DNA from 2 places in the Nocardioides sp. NBC_00368 genome. Region 2 is predicted to be linked to the other one. Evidence: predicted binding sites of a transcription regulator. Region 2 holds the regulator's gene; the other holds the start of a gene.
The links. Region 2 encodes LexA, which represses DNA repair genes until DNA is damaged. Its sites were predicted from a motif close to TCGAACANNTGTTCGA; they were not measured.

Region 1: a site for LexA is predicted at 2,574-2,589, ahead of OG984_RS14780 (HNH endonuclease signature motif containing protein). Genes of this name have one in related genera too.

Annotation. Positions count from the first base shown of each region.
Region 1 is NZ_CP107970.1:3,092,342-3,101,961, forward strand. Features, by position in the region: gene OG984_RS14770 (SRPBCC family protein) at 1-414, shown strand, start outside; gene OG984_RS14775 (ArsR/SmtB family transcription factor) at 419-754, shown strand; gene OG984_RS14780 (HNH endonuclease signature motif containing protein) at 1,216-2,493, opposite strand; gene OG984_RS14785 (VOC family protein) at 2,983-3,384, opposite strand; gene OG984_RS14790 (holo-ACP synthase) at 3,377-3,784, opposite strand; gene OG984_RS14795 (SGNH/GDSL hydrolase family protein) at 3,813-4,670, opposite strand; gene OG984_RS14800 (class I adenylate-forming enzyme family protein) at 4,679-6,250, opposite strand; gene OG984_RS14805 (hypothetical protein) at 6,415-7,068, shown strand; gene OG984_RS14810 (MFS transporter) at 7,075-8,367, shown strand; gene OG984_RS14815 (hypothetical protein) at 8,364-9,380, shown strand; gene OG984_RS14820 (acyltransferase) at 9,440-9,620, shown strand, end outside.
Region 2 is NZ_CP107970.1:3,520,176-3,529,795, forward strand. Features, by position in the region: gene OG984_RS16755 (vitamin B12-dependent ribonucleotide reductase) at 1-965, opposite strand, end outside; gene nrdR (transcriptional regulator NrdR) at 1,154-1,654, opposite strand; gene OG984_RS16765 (hypothetical protein) at 2,053-2,940, shown strand; gene OG984_RS16770 (LysM peptidoglycan-binding domain-containing protein) at 3,061-3,438, opposite strand; gene lexA (transcriptional repressor LexA) at 3,619-4,386, shown strand; gene OG984_RS16780 (alkaline phosphatase D family protein) at 4,484-6,169, shown strand; gene OG984_RS16785 (MXAN_6640 family putative metalloprotease) at 6,244-7,800, shown strand; gene OG984_RS16790 (ATP-dependent DNA helicase) at 7,922-9,620, opposite strand, start outside.

The DNA.
Region 1 (9,620 bases), 430 kb from region 2:
AACGCCGGCGGCGAGATCCTCGCCTGCGACCGCCCGAAGCTGCTGTCGATCACCTGGGACTACGGCGACATGAAGTCGTGGGTCGACGCGACCCTCACCGCCTCCGGAGGCCGTACGCTGCTCCGGCTCGAGCACTCCGCCCCCGTCCCGCCCGAGCAGTGGAAGGAGTTCGGCCCGAGCGCGGTCGGCATCGGCTGGGAGCAGATGCTGCTCGGCCTCGCCCTCCACCTCTCCGCCCCCGACGCCGAGAAGATGGACCCGATGTCCCCCGAGGCGCTGCCCGCGATGATCGAGCACACCCAGGGCTCCGCCGCAGCCTGGGTCGAGGCCGACATCGCCTTCGGCACCTCCCCCGACCAGGCCCGCGCCGCCGGCGAACGCTGCGTAGCCGCCTACACCGCATTCCCGGAGTAGCCGCTTGCACGCCTTCGACGTCCTCGGCGACCCCGTACGCCGCCGCATCCTCGAGCTCCTCGCCGCCGGCGACCTCACCTCCGGCGAGGTCGTCGAGACCATCTCCGCCGAGTTCGGCATCCGCCAGCCCGCGGTCTCCATGCAGCTCAAGGTCCTGCGCGAGCACGGCTTCGCCAACGTACGTCCCGACGGCACCCGCCGCATCTACTCCCTCGACACCGGCCCCCTGGCCGAGGTCGACGCCTGGCTCACCCCGTTCCGCCGCTTCTGGACCCAGCACCTCGACGCTCTCGACACCGAGATCCGGCGTGGGCGTCGGGAGGGTTCCACGGACGGCTGAAGCCCCTGAACCTGATACCCGCCGAGTCGGCGCAACTGTCCCGCTACCCAACGCCGAGTCGGCGCAACTGCCCCGCCACCCAACGCCGAGTCGGCGCATCTGTCCCGCTACCCAACGCCGAGTCGGCGCATCTGTCCCGAAATAGAGCGTGGAAACGGCGCCAGGGTCCAGCGACGACGTCGCCAGAACCGCAGCAAGGACTCCGACCCGGTGCGTGAGACAGTCACGCCGACTCGCGCGCGCCAGACGGGACAGTCACGCCGACTCGCGCGCGCCAGACGGGACAGTCACGCCGACTCGCGCGCGCCAGACGGGACAGTCACGCCGACTCGCGCGCGCCAGACGGGACAGTCACGCCGACTCACGCGCGCCAGACGGGACAGTCACGCCGACTCACGCGCGCCAGACGGGACAGTTGCGCCGACTCGGCGGGGGGTGCGGTCCGTGCTCGTCCTGCTGGTTCAGGGGCGACGGGTGAAGCGGATGGTGCCGCCGTCCGGCAACCGCTCATGAACATAGGCAAGGTTGTGCGCCAGTCGGTGGTGGTGTGGGCACAGGAGGGCGCCGTCCTTGAGATTCGTCTTGCCGCCGGTTGCCCAGGGGTCGAGGTGGTGGGCGTCGCACCATTCGGGTGGCATGTCGCAGCCTTCGGCCTGGCAGCACTTGTGCCGTAACCGGAGGGCTTTGCGTTGGATCGGCTGGAAGAGCCTGCTGGCCCGGCCCGCGTCGAGGACCTCGCCATCTCCGCCGAGGACCCAGGGGATGATGGTGGCGTTGCACGCCATCCGCCGGGCCTCCGCGGCGCTGATGGTGGTGCCGTTGGTCTCGTCGTAGCCCAGGGTCGCGACCCCGAGGTCTTTGCGGAGCTCCTCCAGGGAGATCACCACGTTGATGGTGGTGGCGTCGCCACCGTGCCTGGGCAAGCTGGCGGGGTCGACGGTCTCCAGCAGCCGGGCGAAGCCTTGGCCCATCAACCGTCCCCACGGCGGCAACGGGGCACCCTTGTCCAGGAGCTGTTGCTTGCGGGGTTGGGCGTAGGCCTCGACCAGTCGCTTGAACCGCATCCCGACCGAGGTCGGGAGGACACCGTCGAACCCGACGGTCCCGTCGTGGTTGTCCCAGATCCGGAGCGCGGTCTTCTGCTGGGCGCGTTCTTCATCGGCCAGCAGTGCTTTGGCTTCGGCGTCCTCGAACCGGGCCGGATCGATCTCGGCCAGGATGCGCTTCCCCACGATGCGGAGCTCGTTGGCGGTCAGCCGGGTGGCGTAGTCGACCAGCAGCTTCTCGGCCAAGACCAGGTCCTCGCGGCTCGCGACCGGGTCGGTCTCGATCTTGTCGAGTGCCTGAGTGATCACCCGGGCCTTGTCCGGGGACACGACACCCTCGGCGAGACCTGCGGCGACGCGCTCGTACTTGCCGACGCTGGCGGCAAGTTTGATCTGGGCGCGGGCAACAGCCTTGTCGACGAGCAGCTCGGTCCGCAGCCACCCCGAGGCGTCCTTCGCACCGGTCTCCTCAGCGATATCGCCGGCGGTAGCGAGCACCCGCAGCTTCAACGCGGCCTGCTGGGCCTGGAGCTTCTCGAGTCGTTCGAGCAGGTCCTTCTTCTGCTCGGTCCGCCAATAGACGGGATCGCTGGACAGCAGGTCGTGGAAGGAGGATTCGATGGCGCTCAAGGCAGCGTCGATCGCATCGCCAGGGTTGGCATCCCAGTGGTCGATCTCGCGCCCGAGACTCATCACGATCCTCCTTCAGAGGTGTGCTGCGATGGGTCTGATTCTACCTTCTACAGGCCGATCGATCCACCTATTCTCCCAGGTCAAAGGCCTTTTCGCGGTCAGCAAACATCGTCGTTCTTGTGGATGGTAAGTGGCCCGAAGGGCCACCATCCCACCCCAAAGCAGTCCGATCCCGTACAAGAATCTCGCTGCGCCGCACCCGGGCCGCCGCCCCGATAGCCAGCCAAATCTTTTCTCGATCTGGTCCGGAGTCCAGGACCGCGAAGCGGCCGGCGAAGCCGGCGGGCCGAAGGCCCGTCCTTGACGCCGGACCAGATCGAGAACACCCTCAGGAAAGGGTCGGCGGCCCAGATCCGCCACGAAGAAACGGTTACGCACAGGGTGGTCTCGACAAGCTCGACCACCGGGCGTCGCTGGTCCCCGACACGTGGTCTCGACAAGCTCGACCACCGGAGCATGGTCTCGACAAGCTCGACCACCGGACCACGATCAGTCGATCCGCCCCCGACGCCGATCGGTGGTGATGAGCTCCACGTTGATCCCAGCAGCCCGCACGAACGCGATGAGCTCGTCGTCGAACATCTCCCCAGGCTGCGGCGGACTGAGCGTACGAGCCCCAGCAGCCCCGAGCTCGACGAGCGTGACCTCGAGATCAGGTGCCATGAAGGCCAGATGATGGAGGCCGTACGAGTGCGGCCCAGGAGTCACCGGTGTGATGAGCTTGATGGGCAGAGAGTCGGGCTTCTCCAGGAAGACCCCGCGGACCCCGTGACGGGTGTTCACGACGGGGTCGGTGACGCGCCGGTAGCCGAAGAGCCGCTCGAAGGCCTCGGCGGTGCGGTGCAGGTCGCGGACCTGGATGCCGATGTGGTCGAGTCGAAGGTCAGGCATTGTCACCTCGCATCGGGTCGCCTTCGGCGACGGCGGTGGCGATGGCCATCCGGGGCCCGGGGACGGTGGCGACCCGCACCACGGTGACACCGGCCAGGGTCGCGAGCTCGGCGGCAGGGCCTTCGAGGCTGACCGAGAGCGACCCAGGAGCATCCTCCAGCACCGTGATCCCGCGCCACGGCAGCGGCCCGGACCACTCGCCGGGACCGAGCGCCCTCCAGACGGCCTCCTTGGCTGCGTACCTCATCGCGAAGGCCGTGGCGGGGGTCGTCGCGGCCATGCACTGGGCGATCTCGGCGTCGGTGAACCACCGCACCGCGAACCCGGAGCCGCGCATCGCCAGGAGCCGCGCGAAGCGCCGGATGTCGGCGACGTCGATCCCGACCCCCTGCAGGCTCATCGCATACTCATCGCCCGACGTCTGCACTTCAGGCGACCGGACTGTGGGTCGCCACCACCCTGAGCAGCTCCGCGGCGACGGCCTCCGAGCCGGCCTCGTTGAGGTGACCACGGTCGAAGGTCAGGTTCTCGTTGAGCACGTAGTAGGTGGTGCCGTCCTGGCTGCGCTCCCCGGTGCCCTCCGCCTCGGCAGCGGCGATGTCGACGAGACGGCCGGTGGCGGCGTACTTCTCCCGGATCATCGCGTTGTAGCGCTCCCGGGCGATGTTGTCGGCCGGCCCCATCTGGTCGTCTCGACCCAGGGCCGCCTTGACCTTGGACTTCCAGTTGCGGTCGGCGGTGAGCGGCGCGGTCGTGTAGAGGAAACGTACGTCCGGATGCGCTGCCTCCACCGCGGCCATCGTGGACACGTAGGCGTCGAAGACGGCCTGCACATCGGTGGCTGCGGTGATGTCGACGTAGCAGAGCTTCATCAGCGCCACATCGATGTCCTTCGCGGCCGGGCTGTCCATCACCTCCTCGAAGGCGGCGAACTTGCTCGCCGGGTCCTCGTTGACCCCGATGTAGGCATGCCGCAGCATCGCGCCCTCACCCTCGGCGTCCACGGTCCCGCCGGTGACATCGGCGATGACGGGCGCTGAGACCGAGGCGTCGGAGTAGACCTTCGAGACCCCGTCGATGATGTTCATCCCCACCGAGTTGTGCCCGAAGAGCACCTTGGTCTGGCCCACGGCCCGCAGCTCGGACTCGGAAGGCCCTGTGATCGCGACCTGGTCGTTCATCCCTGGACTCCTCAGCAACCATGCGCCGGCCAGGGCGACCCCGACGACCAGCACTCCCGCCCACACTCCGGCCAGCAGCTTCACCGACCTGGACACGTTCCTCACCGACATCCTCACCCCACCTTGACCCCTTCGAAACCCGCATCGTCCGCATCATCGACGTCGTCGTCCTGCCCCTCGGCCGGTTCCTGTGCCAGCCGCAGGCACATCGCGCGTACGTCGCGCTTGATGACCTTTCCGTTCGCGTTCATCGGCAGCGCATCGACGAAGCGGACCACCTCGGGGACCATGTGCTTCGAGAGCCGCTCCCGACAGTGCGCGATCACGTCGGCGCCCCGCAGGCCCGACCCGCGCCGACGCACCACCACCAGCTCGACCCGCTCGCCGGCGGCCTCGTCCGGGATCCCGACCGCGGCGGCAGCCACCACGTCCGGCAGGTAGAGCGCCGCAGCCTCGACGTCCTGGCTCGCGATCCGGTGCCCCCACGACTTGATGAAGTCCTCGACCCGGTCGACCACGTAGATGTAGCCGTCCTCGTCGACCTTCGCCAGATCTCCCGTACGCAGCATCCCGCCGGGCATCTTCCGGGCCGTCGCCTCGGGGTCGTCGAGGTAGCCGGGCGAGATGTTCGCGCCGCTGGCCCAGATCTCGCCGACTGCGCCCGGTTCGACGTGCACCCCGTCGCTGTCGAGCACCCGCAGGTCCACGCCCGGGATTCCCCGGCCGATCGACCCCGGCCGGCAGAAGAGCTCCTCGGGCGGAAGGTAGGAGAGCCGGGCGGTGGCCTCGGTCGCCCCGTACATGACGAAGACCTTCGCCTGCGGCTGGGCGCGCGCCATCTGCTCGACCAGGGCGGGGGCCAGCCGGCCACCGGCCTGCTGGATCGTCCTCAGCGTGGGGACCGCCGTGGAGCCGAACGTGCTGTTGCGCAGCAGCATCCCGAACGTCGAGGGCACCCCGGCGAAGCCCGTGCAGCGCGCGGACGCCATCCGGTCCACCACCGCCTGCGGGAAGACGAACGTCGGCTGGATGACCATCGCGGCGCCGGCGCGTAGATGGGTGTGCAGGAGCGAGAGCCCGAAGACGTAGGTGAACGGCAGCACCACCAGCATCCGGTCGGCCGAGGTGATGTCGAGGTAGCCGAGGATCGAGGTCGTGTTCGCCTGGATGTTGCGGTGGGTGAGCCGCACCGCGCGCGGGTCGCCGGTGGTGCCGGAGGTGAACATGTAGAGCGCGTCCTGGTCCGGGTCGACGTCGACCGCCTCGGGCAGCTCGACCGGCGCCGATCGCTGCTTCGGGACGAGCCGCTCCTTCCGCTCCACGACGACCGGGAGGCTCCTGGGCAGGCTCAGCCGCAGCGCCTCGGCCTGGGAGCGCCCCACCAGCAGCGCATCCGCACCGACCCATCGCACCCGGGCCACCACCTCCTCGGCCGGCAGCGTGACGGCCAGCGGCACCACGACCAGACCCATCCGGAGCGCCGCGAGATAGGCCGAGACCCAGAACAGCCCGTTGGGCGCCATGATCCCGACCGGCGTACCCGGGGTCAGACCGAGCGTGGAGAGACGCTCGGTCAGCACGGACACGCTGGATCGCAGTTCTTCGAAGGTGTACTCGCGACCCGCTTCGGCGAGCGCGATCGAATCCTCGGGCGCTAGCTCGAGAAGAAAGTCGGCGGTGTTCAACGTGGCCCGTCCCCCGGGATGCTACGGCCGGGACAGTTCCCGGCTACGGCAACGTCGCACGGCTCCACTCCACGGACGGTGGCCGGTCCGGCAGGCTGCCTGAAATTTGGTACGCGGCACACGCATCGGTCTCGACGCGGCTCCCCAGCGCGTCGACTGGTCTCGTGAACCTCAAGCGTCTCGCTCTTCTCGTGCTGCTCGGCGTGCTCGTCGGCGTCACGATCTTCTGGGTGCCCGGACGTTTCGCCGACTCCTCGTCCGGCAAGGACGGGGCTCAGGCGGGCGCGTCGGCGTCCCAGTCGGGCTCACCGGGTGCCGACGCGAGCTCCGGATCGGGGTCCGGGCAGAAGTCGAAGTCGGATCCCGAGCCCGCGACCGAGGCGCTGCCGGAGGCGGCCTCGAGCCCCACCGAGTCCGGCCTTCCCGGACTGACCGAGAAGCCGCGTACGAAGTCGGCGGCGCTGATCTCGGAGCCGCTGCCCGAGCAGGCGGTGCGCAAGGGCGCGCTCGTCGCCGGCTACCCGACCGCTCTCGCGCCGCCGGCGCGGACCACCGTCGACGTCTCCAGCGTCACGCCCACCAAGGGTGTGCTCCAGGTGGCGCTGACCGCGAGCTGCCGGCGGCCCTGCGACGTACTGCGCCACTTCCGGACCCGCCTCGCGCAGCACGGGTTCAAGGAGGTCACCACGGCCTCGGTCGAGAACGCCCCTGCCGTGTCGCTGCAGCGCGGCGACGAGACGGTGAGCGTCACGGTCACCCGAACCGGCCGTCGAGCCGTCGACTTCAGCCTCTACTCCGTCCTTCGCACGAAGACCTGAGCGCCGGTGTACCTCTCTCTCAGCGACCGTCCCACCACGAGTGCCGGGCCGCAGCGCACCGGCGGGCGGGTCTCCCGGACGGTCATCACCCTCGGCATCGTCAGCATGCTGACCGACATCTCCTCGGAGTCGGTCTCGGCGATCCTGCCGCTCTACCTGACCGCGGTGGTGGGGCTCTCGCCGGTGGCGTACGGGCTCATCGACGGGCTCTACCAGGGTGTCTCCTCGCTGGTGCGGATCGCGGCCGGATGGGCCGCCGACCGCACCGACCGGCCACAACCGGTGGCGCTGGCGGGCTACGCGATGAGCGCGGTCGCGCGGCTCGGGCTGATCTTCGCCGGTGGCTTCGGGACGATCTCCGCAGCGATCTCGCTGGACCGCGTCGGCAAGGGCGTACGCACCGCTCCGCGCGACGCGATGATCGCCGCCACCAGCGACCCGGCGCGCCTCGGCCGCAGCTTCGGCGTCCACCGGGCGCTGGACACGATCGGGGCCACGCTCGGGCCGCTGCTGGCGTTCGTGATCCTGTGGCGGATCGCCGACGGCTACGACACGGTCCTGGTCGTCTCGCTCGGCTTCGCGGTGCTCGGGGTGGCCACGATGGCCTTCTTCGTCCCGTTCCGCACCGGGGCCGTCCGCCGAGATGTCCGCCGGGCCGGGCCGCGCCGCACGCCACGCGCCAAGATGCGTTGGCGTGCCGCGCTCACCCCCGGCCTCACCCGGGTGACGGCCGTGTCCGGTGTCCTCGCGCTCCTGACCGTCGGCGACGGCTTCGTCTACCTGGCGCTGCTCGAGACCGGTGGCTTCGCGGCCCAGTGGTTCCCGGTCCTCTACGTCGGCACCAACCTCGCCTACCTCGCCCTGGCCGTCCCGATGGGCCGGCTCGCGGACCGCGTCGGGCGGGTCAAGGTCCTCGTGCTCGGCCACCTCCCGCTCGCGGCCGCCTACCTGTGCGCCGCCAGCGGCTCCGGCGCGCTCTGGACGACCTGCGCCGCCGTGCTCCTCCTCGGCGTCTTCTACGCCGCGACCGACGGCACCCTGGCCGCAGTGGCCGGACGGCTGGTCCCCGAGACCGTACGCGCCACCGGCATCGCCACCGCCCAGACCGCCGTCGCTCTCGCCCGGCTGGTCGCGGCGACCGGCTTCGGCCTGCTCTGGTACGCCGTCGGCCCCCGGGTCGCGATGCTCGCCGTCTGCGTGGTGCTGGTCGCCGCGATCCCTGCCGGGCTCGCCGTGCTGCGCCGGTTCCTGGGGTCGGAGCGAAGCGGCGCCGAGATCGCCACCGAGGTGCACCCATGACGCGGCGCACCGCGGCCTTCGGCGCGGTCGTCGTCCTCGTCACGGCCGGCATGACCGCGTACGCCCTCTCGGCGATCGCCGAGAACGACCGCCGGACGTCCCAGGCGACCGACGCGACGACCACCTCCCTTGCGCAAGTCGAGGAGGGGCCCAGGATCCTCTTCCAGCACACCGGACGCGATGCCGACTACGGCCATGTCGGCGCGGTGGCGCTGGCCGACCCCGGCGGTGCCCGCGCGCTGACCGACCTGAGCTGCGACCGGGTCTACGCGCAGGCGAAGTCGGTCTCCTGCCTGACGACCGAGCGGGGTGTGGTCAGCCGCTACCGGGCGACCGACCTGACGACCTCGACCCCGGGGACGGAATGGCGCGAGGTGGACGGCATCGATCTGCCCGGGCTGCCCAGCCGCACCCGGATCTCGCCGGACGGGAAGCTGGTCTCCTCGACCGTCTTCGTCAACGGCGACTCCTACATGGTCAGCGGCTTCTCGACGCGCACCGTCGTCCGCCGGATCGGCGGGGCGAGCTACGGGGACCTGGAGAAGTTCGAGCTGGTCGTCGACGGCCGCCGGGTCTCGCCCGTCGACCGCAACATCTGGGGCGTCACCTTCGCCGACGACGACCGTACGTTCTACGCCACCGTCGCCACCGGCGGCCGGACCTACCTGGCCCGCGGCGACCTCTCCGCGCGTTCCCTGACCACGATCGCCGACCACGTCGAGTGTCCCTCGCTCTCTCCCGACGGCACCCGGATCGCGTTCAAAGAAGCCGTCGAGGACGGCACCCGGTGGGCGCCCGCGGTGCTCGACCTCGCCACCGGGCGGCGCACCGTGCTCGCCGGCGAGACCCACAGCATCGACGACCAGATCGAGTGGCTCGACGACGACACCGTCCTCTACGGCCTCGAGCGGGAGGACGAGCCGGTCAGCGACGTCTGGTCCCTCGACACCTCGGCCTCCGCGAAGCCGCGGGTCCTCATCTCGGAGGCGGCCTCGCCCGCGGTCCTACGCTGAATCGGGTACGCCGCGCCGAGGCCGCCCCGCACGCCTCCCGGTCCCGCTTTGCTGACGGTATGACCATGGAGGAAATAGGGGCGGAGCCCCGGATCGCACCCCGGGTCGAACCTCGGATCGAACCCCGCATCGAACCGAGCGCGGACATCGACGACCGCGCCATGATCGGCGCCGGAACCCTCGTCTGGCATCTGGCCCAGATCCGCGAGCACGCCCGCGTCGGCAGCGAGTGCATCATCG
Region 2 (9,620 bases):
AGCTCGCGGGCGTCGATCTCCTCGATGACCTCACCGGTCGTACGCGCCCGGAGACCGAACTTCTTGCCCTCCTCGACCGCGCGCATGAACTCGTCGGAGACGCGCACCGAGTTGTTGGCGTTCTGGTACTGCACGGACGAGATGTCCTTGCCACCCAGGTCCATGTCGAAGCCGGCGTCGCGCAGGGCGCGGATCTTGTCCTCCTCGCGCGCCTTGGTCTCGACGAACTCCTCGATGTCGGGGTGGTCGACGTCGAGGACGACCATCTTCGCCGCACGACGGGTGGCGCCGCCGGACTTGATGGTGCCCGCGGACGCGTCGGCGCCGCGCATGAAGGAGACCGGACCGGAGGCGGTGCCGCCGGAGGACTTCAGCAGCTCCTTGGAGGAGCGGATTCGGGAGAGGTTGAGACCGGCACCGGAGCCGCCCTTGAAGATCAGGCCCTCCTCCTTGTACCAGTTCAGGATCGAGTCCATCGAGTCGTCGACCGAGAGGATGAAACAGGCCGAGACCTGCTGGGGGGACTCGGTGCCGACGTTGAACCAGACCGGCGAGTTGAACGCGAAGTGCTGGTTGACCAGCAGCCAGGTGAGCTCGCGACCGAAGAGGTCGGCGTCGGCCTCGGAGGCGAAGTAGCCGTTCTCCTTGCCGGAGGCGACGTAGGTGTTCACGACCCGGTCGATCAGCTGCTTCAGGCTCTGCTCACGCTTGTCGGTGCCGATGGCACCGCGGAAGTACTTGGTCGTGACGATCGTCGAGGCGTTGATCGACCAGAAGTCGGGGAACTCCACTCCGGTCTGCTCGAAGACGGTCTCCCCGGTCTTCCAGTTCTTCTGGACGACGTCGCGTCGCTCCCAGGTGATCTCGTCGTACGGGTGGACGCCCTCGGTGCTGAAGATCCGCTCGATCTTCAGCCCGGCGCCCGCCTTCGACGATGCCTGTGCCTCTGCTGCCGTGTCTGTCATTTCGTTCCCCCTGTTGTCATCGATCGCTGTGCCGTACTGCTGGTCGGTGCTGATGGTGGAGTCTCCTGTAGCGCCCGTTCGGGCTTCGTGCGTCGTGCTGTTGTTGTGCTGGATGGCCCGGACAGGTCGCTTCCCCACGGCCTGCCCGGGCCGGTCTGTGGCGCCATCGTTGCGAATGGCCGTGGGATCTAGTCGCTGCCCACCGGGGCCTCGACCGGATGTTCTGCCTCGAAGTCCTGGACTTCCCGTTCCGTACGCAGCATCTGGATCTCGCGCTCGAAGTCGTCGGCCGACCCGAAGGCCCGGTAGACGCTCGCGAAGCGCAGGTAGGCCACCTCGTCGAGCTCGCGCAGCGGCGCGAGGATCGCCAGCCCCACCTCGTGGCTGGGAACCTCGGCCAACCCCTGGCTCCGCAGCGCCTGCTCGACCTCCTGGCCGAGGCAGGCGAGCTGGTCCTCGGTGACCGGGCGGCCCTTGCACGCCTTGCGTACGCCGTGCACCGCCTTGTCGCGGCTGAACGGCTCCGCCGCGCCGGAGCGCTTGGCCACCATCAGCTGCATCTGCTCGACGGTCGTGAACCGCTTCCCACATTCCTGGCAGACCCGACGGCGCCGGATCTGGCCGCCGTCCTCGGCCACGCGGGAGTCGAGCACCTTGGTGTCGCTGTGTCGGCAGAACGGACAGTGCACGGTCGAGCCCCTCTCGTGAAGCCTTGTGGATCCAGGCCGTCTCAGCGGCGGCCCGAGCCTGTGGAACCTGTGGAATTGAGCGTGAGTCCCTGTGGAACAACACCCCCATCGCTGTGGGTCATCCACCCGTTCATGTGAACTAGATGTGGATAACTACAGCGGTGTAACTACTAGATGTAGTGGTAACCGTACGCCCGCCCCTCAGCCGATGCAAGCGAGCGTCGCGTTTCCCCGTGCGCCCGGCGTGTCGCCGGTCAAACACCGAAAGATTCCGGTTCAGCGGCGACGCGCTGGCCCAGATGGGTAAGAATGACCCCGTGACAAACATCTCCGGAGGAAATCGCGTCGGGTCGCGGAGAGGCACGCGCCCCAGAAGCGGTCCCCGGCCACCGTTCATCTTGCCTGCGATCGCGACGCTGGCATTCCTCGTCATCTGGGGAGTGCTGGTGTGGGTCGCCGTCGGTTTCGGGGCCGACGCACGAGGAGGCGAATTCGGCGCCTGGGTGAAGCTCGCCATCGCTGCCGTCGTCGCAGTCGCCTGTCTCTTCCTGACCTTCACCTTCGCCGGGAAGGCCTGGCGGGCCCTCACCGGCTCCCCCACCCCACCGCCCGCCGACGACTACACCGGAAGCCACTCCAACGCCTACGTCGAGGAGCAGGACTACCCGGAGCAGCCCTACGGCGACCAGACGACCTACATGGAGCAGGACTACTACGGCACCGGCTCCTACGGCTACGAGGACACCGGCTCCTACGGCCGACACAGCTCCGACACCGGGAGCCAGTCTCCCTACGGTGACACCGGCAGCCGCTCGGCCTACACCGATACCGGCTCCCAGTCGCCCTACGGCTATACGAGCAGCTCCTCGGACTTCGGCACCACCGGGAGCCGGTCGGCCTACGGCACGCCGAGCTACCAGCCCCCGACGCCGACACCGCCGAGCACCCCGCCCTACTACACGAGCCCGCCGACCCCGGCTTCCACGCCGACGAGCTCCCCGGCGTACGGCTCTCAGGGCTACGGCACGGACAGCTACCCCACCCAGCAGGCCGGCTCGTCCCAGTATCAGTCCGGCGCCTACCAGGCTCCGACCAGCTACGGCCAGACCGGCTCGAGGGCTCGGCTGACCCAGGATCCCGCAGCGACGCAGGCGATGCCCACCCAGCGGCAGCCCCAGGAACCGCCGGCCGCCCAGCCGGACGACGAGTGGCCACCGCGTCACACCACCCGCAACAAGCAGTGGCCGCCACCCGAGCCGGACACCCCCTACCGCGGGCGTCACTGACGACGACCGCCAGGACAGCGAGAGTGCTGCAGACGCTTCCCATCGTCTGCAGCACTCTCACTTTTTCCCCGGTTGCCGGCCGCCAGGGTCGAAGGAGCAGCCGGACATCTGTCGGCGCCTCTACGGCGCGGTCGGAACGATCAGGGTCTGCCCGGACACGAGCATCGAGGACTCGAGACTGTTGAGCTCTTTGATCCTCTGCTCCATCTCCCGAATCGAAGCGTCGGTCCCGGCGACCGCTTCCGCGGAGATGTCCCAGAGCGTGTCGCCATCACCGACGACCATCGTGTGGGCGGCGGGGGCGGGGCTTTTGTCGGCATCACCGTCCACCGCGAAGGCCACTCGCGCCCCGACGAACGCGATCGCGAAGAGCACGACGAGCGCGAAGGCGAACACGACGATCCGCCCACGACGGGTGAGCCGCACCGTCGAGCGACGCACCTCCCGCACGGGCCGGGGCGGCTCGGCTACGGGCAGCACATAGACGGTTGCACTCATCACGGCCTCCAGTTCACAAGTCTCTCGATCACGTGTTCGATCGAGCACATGTTCGAAGGTAGATCACGTGTTCGAACAACGCAAGTAGCGACGCCAAGAATTTTCGAACGCCGACACGCACTTCGAACGAGATCGAACAGATGTTTGATGTCGTGGTGCCAGAGGGACTAATGTGATGACATGACCACGCAGAAGACAGGCACCGGATCAGGCGGTTCGAAGAAGAGCCGCGTCCGCGAGCTGCCCGACGGGCCGCCGGACGCGACCGGGCTCACGCCGCGTCAGCAGCGCATCCTCGCTCACCTGCGCGACAGCATCGAGCAGCGCGGCTACCCGCCCAGCATGCGCGAGATCGGCGCCGCCGTCGGGCTGACCAGCACCAGCAGCGTCGCCCACCAGCTGCGCGCGCTGGAGCAGCGTGGTCTGATCCGCAAGGACCCGAAGCGACCCCGTGCCCTCGAGGTCTTCCTCCCCGAGGTGATGGCCCACCGCAAGGCCATGTCCGGCGAGGAGACCGAGCCGGCGATCGCGGCCGAGGCCGTCGTCAACCCCAACCCCGACGCCGCCATGGTTCCCCTGGTCGGTCGGATCGCGGCCGGTGGCCCGATCCTGGCCGAGGAGACCTCGAGCCAGCAGAGCGTCGAGGACGTCTTCCCGCTGCCCAAGCAGCTGGTCGGCAACGGCGACCTCTTCCTGCTCTCGGTCTCCGGTGACTCGATGGTCGACGCGGCGATCTGCGACGGCGACTTCGTGGTCGTGCGCCAGCAGCCGACCGCGGAGAACGGCGAGATCGTGGCCGCGCTGATCGACGGCGAGGCGACGGTCAAGACGCTCTCCCGCAAGGACGGCAAGGTCTGGCTGCTGCCGCACAACGCGGCGTACGAGCCGATCGACGGCACCCACGCGACGATCCTCGGCAAGGTGACGGCGGTCCTGCGCAGCCTCTGAGTCCTCCGCCACACCTCTCGGAACCAGTCCGGGAACACTGCGTGAAATCCAGCCGCCGGCCCATGACAGGGCCGGCGGCTGCGTCGTTCCATACGGCGTGACCCAGAGCAGCACGCCCCAGACGCAGATCGACCGCCGCACCCTCATCGCCGCCGGGCTGGCCACCGCCGCAGGAGCCGGGGTCGTGGCCCTGCCGGCGCCCGCCGAGGCGGCGGGAACCACACTCAACCACTTCCAGCACGGCGTCGCCTCCGGCGACCCACTCCCGGATCGTGTGGTCATCTGGACCCGGATCACGCCCACCGCCGAGGCGACTCCGGGGTCCGGCCTGGGCGAGGAGATCCTGGTCCGCTGGGAGGTTTCGCCGACCGCGGATTTCAGCCGGGTCATCGCGAAGGGCTCCCACCAGACCGGACCCGAGCGCGACCACACCGTGAAGCTCGACGTCACCGGCCTCTCCCCCGAGAGCTGGTACTTCTACCGCTTCACCTACAACGGCCGGACCAGCCGCGTCGGTCGCACCCGCACCGCTCCGGCCGCGGACGCGACCCCGGACAACGTACGTTTCGGGGTGGTCTCCTGCTCCAACCTGCAGGCCGGCTGGTTCGCCGCCTACCGCCACCTCGCCGGGCGTGACGACCTGCACGCGATCCTCCATCTGGGCGACTACCTCTACGAGTACGGTCCCGGTGAGTACGGCTACGGCATGGCCAACGAGGACATCCGCCCGCACGAGCCGGCCCACGAGATGCACACCCTGGCCGACTACCGGATCCGGCACGCGCAGTACAAGCGCGACGCCGACCTCGCCGACGCCCACGCACACCTGCCGTGGATCGTGACCTGGGACGACCACGAGTCGGCCAACGACGCCTGGCTGCTGGGTGCGGAGAACAACGAGCCCGGCGAGTACGACTGGATCGAGCGCAAGACCAACGCCAACCAGGCCTACGACGAGTGGATGCCGCTACGTGTCGACGGCACTGCCGTCGTCGAGACCGGTGGCCACCTCCACGACCGCATCTACCGGCGGCTGAGGTTCGGCACCCTGCTCGAGCTGAGCATGCTCGACCTGCGCTCCTACCGCTCCGAGCAGGTCGCCCGAACCGATCTGGCCGGCGTCGACGACCCCGACCGTACGATCACCGGCGACGAGCAGCTGGAATGGCTCAAGGAGGGGCTGCTCACCGACGCCCGGTGGAAGATCGTCGGCAACCCCGTCATGATCGCGCCGGTCACGTTCGCGGCCCTCCCGAAGAGCCTGGTCAGCCCGGTCAACGACGTCACCGGGCTACTCCCCGACAACGGCATCGCCTACAACGTCGACCAGTGGGACGGCTACACCGCGGACCGCACCGAGCTCTTCGAGCACATCCGCAACAACGCGATCACGGACACGGTCTTCGTCACCGGCGACATCCACTCGGCGTGGGCCTGCGACCTGCCGTACGACTCCGCCGTCTACCCGCTCGGCAGGACCGCCGGCGTCGAGTTCGTCGCCACCTCGGTGACCTCGAACAACCTCAAGGACATCCTCGGCGCTCCGCGCCGCACGGTGAGCGTGACGGTCGAGAACATCATCAGGACCGCCAACCGCCACGTCCGCTACCTCAACTTCGACGACCACGGCTTCTCGGTCCTCGACGTGACCCGCAACCGGGCCCAGATGGACTGGTACGTCATCGTCGAACGCAAGGACGCCAGGACCACGGCCACCTGGGCCAGGTCGTACGCCACCGCGACCGGGAGCAACCGGCTCCATCACGTCACCGAGCCCGTCTAGGCGTTTCACTGGTGTGGCCGAGTCGTTGTGCCCTTAGACTGCCCTGGTCTGCCTTCCCGAACGTCTGGTATCTCATGCGAAACATTGCCCGCCGGATCAACCGCAAACAACGCTCCTTCGTCTTGATCGCAGGGATGGTAGTGGCCACCTTCGCCGCCACCATGCCCGCAACCGGGTCGACCCCGGCGAGCTCGGTGCGGACCGGCGGTGACACCAGCGCCGCGCAGCCGGTGACCGAGGAGGAGGCCCGGGAGGCTCTCGCCGAGGCCAAGAAGGTCAAGCGCAACCAGTCGGTCCGCGGCGCCCGCCAGGTCGTGCCGGGTCGGCACGTCGCCGGCCGGCCCGACGCGACCATCGCGCTGACGAACCTGTGGAACGCCAAGGACGCCCTGGACGGTTCCAACCAGAAGGCCGCGCGCGAGCTGCTCGCCCGCCCGCGCACCGCGACCCAGACCTGCAGCGACGTCGTCTGCGTCCACTACACGCCGGGCAAGGGCGGCGACAGCGCCTCGGTGGCGTACGCGACACAGGTCCGTGACGTGGTCACGAAGGTCCACAACGTCTATGTGCAGGCGGGCTACCGCAAGCCTGCGGCCGACAAGACGGTCACCCCGGGCAAGGTCGACATCTACCTGGAGAACCTGTACGACGAGGGCTACTACGGCTACTGCGCGCCCGAGACGAAGGTCTCCAAGACGGCCGCGACCGCCTACTGCGTCCTGGACAACGACTACGCCACCGCTGAGTACGGCACGGCCAACACGCCCACCGAGAACCTCCGGGTCACCGCCGCCCACGAGTACTTCCACGCCGTCCAGTTCGCCTACGACGCCGGCGAGGACCGCTGGATGATGGAGTCCACGGCGACCTGGGTCGAGGACGAGGTCTACGACAGCATCAACGACAACCGCCAGTACCTGGCCTACGGCCAGCTGGAGGACCAGCGCAAGCCGCTGGACAACTCCAACGTCTCCAACCTCGGCATCTACGGCAACTGGATCTTCTTCCGCTACCTCTCCGAGCGCTTCGCCAAGGAGCGGGGTTCCCTGCCGGAGGTGGTCCTCGGTGTCTGGAACCGGGCCCCGTCCACCTACTCCACCGCCGCCATCCGACAGATGCTCGCCGCGCGCGGCACCACGCTGAAGCTGCAGTACGCCCGCTTCGCCGCCGCCAACCTGGCCCCCGCGAAGAGCTACAGCGAGGGTGGCGCCTACTACCCGCCGGTCTACGACGGCCGCACCGCGCTGCCCGCCAAGCGCCAGACCGTCGACGGCCAGTTCACCCTCAAGCACCTCACCTACGCCTCCCAGCGCCTGGTCCCGAAGAACGTCGGCAAGGGCTGGAAGCTGCGCATCAAGGTCGACGTCGCCCGGCCCAACGCCAACGCTGCCGTGGTCAGCATCTTCCGCACCGACGGCACCCGCGGCGTCTACTACCTCAAGCCCAACAGCAAGGGCATCGCCACCAAGACCATCGAGGGCTTCTCCTCCAAGCGGATCCGCAAGGTCGAGGTCACCTTCGCCAACGCGAGCAGCAACTTCAAGTGCGGCCAGGGCACCCCGTACTCCTGCCACGGCGTCGCCACGCCCGACAAGGCCACTCACCGCTGGTGGGCCAAGACCTACCGCTGAGCGGCTGGGTCCCAGGGATACCCGGTCGACCGGGTATCCCTGGGCTTGACGGGCACTGAAACACCCGACAAGCCCACGAAGTGCCCGTCAAGTCCAGCCCAGTGTCTCACCCATTGGTCGATCAGGCAGAGGCTGACTCGGAGAGTCGCTTCAGCGCCTGGCGCACGATGGCCGGGTCGGTCGTGGCCCACATCGGCGGCAGGCTGGCCTTGAGGAAACCGCCGTAGCGGGCGGTGGCGAGCCGGGCGTCCAGCACCGCCACGACCCCACGGTCGGTGGTGGTGCGGATCAGCCGGCCGGCCCCTTGGGCCATGAGCAGCGCGGCATGGGTGGCGGCGACCTGCATGAAGCCGTTGCCGCCGGCCTTGTCGGCCGCTTGCTGCCGGGCCGACATCAGCGGGTCGTCGGGCCGCGGGAACGGGATCCGGTCGATGATCACCAGCTGACAGGTGTCGCCGGGAACGTCGATCCCCTGCCACAGCGACAGGGTGCCGAAGAGCACCGTGTGCGGGTCGGCGACGAACTGCGCGGCGAGCTCGGGCAGCTGGGCGTCGCCCTGGGCCAGCGTGGTCAGGTGAGGCAGCTTCTGGCGCACGACCTCGGCGGCCGCCTCGGCCGCGCGGCGGGACGAGAAGAGCCCGAGCGTACGCCCGTCGGCGGCGTCGACCAGGTCGACGATCTCGTCGAGGGTCTTGGCGCCCATGCCGTCGCGGCCGGGAGGAGGCAGGTGGCGGGCGACGTAGAGGATCCCCTGCCTGCCGTAGTCGAACGGGCTGCCGACATCGAGCCCGACCCACGGCAGCACGTCCTCGGTACGCTGCGCCCCGGCGCCCACCTCCGTGCGCTCCTCCGCCTTGAGCCCGAGGGATCCGGCCACGGAACCGAAGTCGCCGCCGAGCTTGAGCGTCGCCGAGGCGAAGACCACGGTCTTCTCGCGCAGCAGCTTCTCGCGCATCTGCGCCCAGACCTGCAGCGGCGCGACGCAGAGTCGCGGCGGGATCCGGTCGCTGCCCTCGTTGAGCCAGATCACGTCGTGCTCGGAGGCCGCGGCCATCCGCTCGGCGGTGGTGAAGACCTCCTGGAGTCCGCCCTTGGCCTGCTGGAAGCCGGGGTCGGCGCTGTCGGAGTCCTTCGGCTTCGGGAGCGCTGAGAGCGCGGACCGTGCGGCGTCACGCACCAGCACGAGCGCGTCGGAGACCAGCTCCGGCAGGGTCACGAACCGTCCCGGTGAGGTCTCGTTGATCGCCGCCCGCAGCGCGTCGGAGGCGTCGGCCAGGTCGTCGGCCTCGGAGCCCTCGACGTGCTTCTGCGCCCGGCGGGCGGCACGCTCCACCTCTGCGGCGGTCAGCTCGTCGGTCGCGGCCTGGGTCACGCGAGCGACCAGCTCGTGGGCCTCGTCGATCACCACCGCGTCGTACTCCGGGATCATCGGCACACCCTCGATCGCGTCGATCGCGAGCAGCGAGTGGTTGGTGACGATCAGGTGGCTCTTCTGGGCCTTGTCGCGAGCGACCTCGGCGAAGCACTCCTCGCCGAAGGGGCACTTGGCCGCGCCGAGGCAGTCGCGGTGGTTGACCGAGACCTGACGCCACTCGCGGTCGGTGTGGCGCGGCGCGGAGTCGCGCTCGCCGCTGCCGCCCTTCTCGGCCTCCTTCTCGGCCCAGCTGCGCAGCTCGAGGACCTTCTCGGCCATGGGGCCGAGCGGGACGTCGACCAGGGTGCCCTGGTCGTCGGGTGCGCCCTCGCGGACACGGTGGAGACAGGCGTAGTTGGAGCGGCCCTTGAGCACCGCGTAGGAGGCATCCACGCCGGGGCGCGAG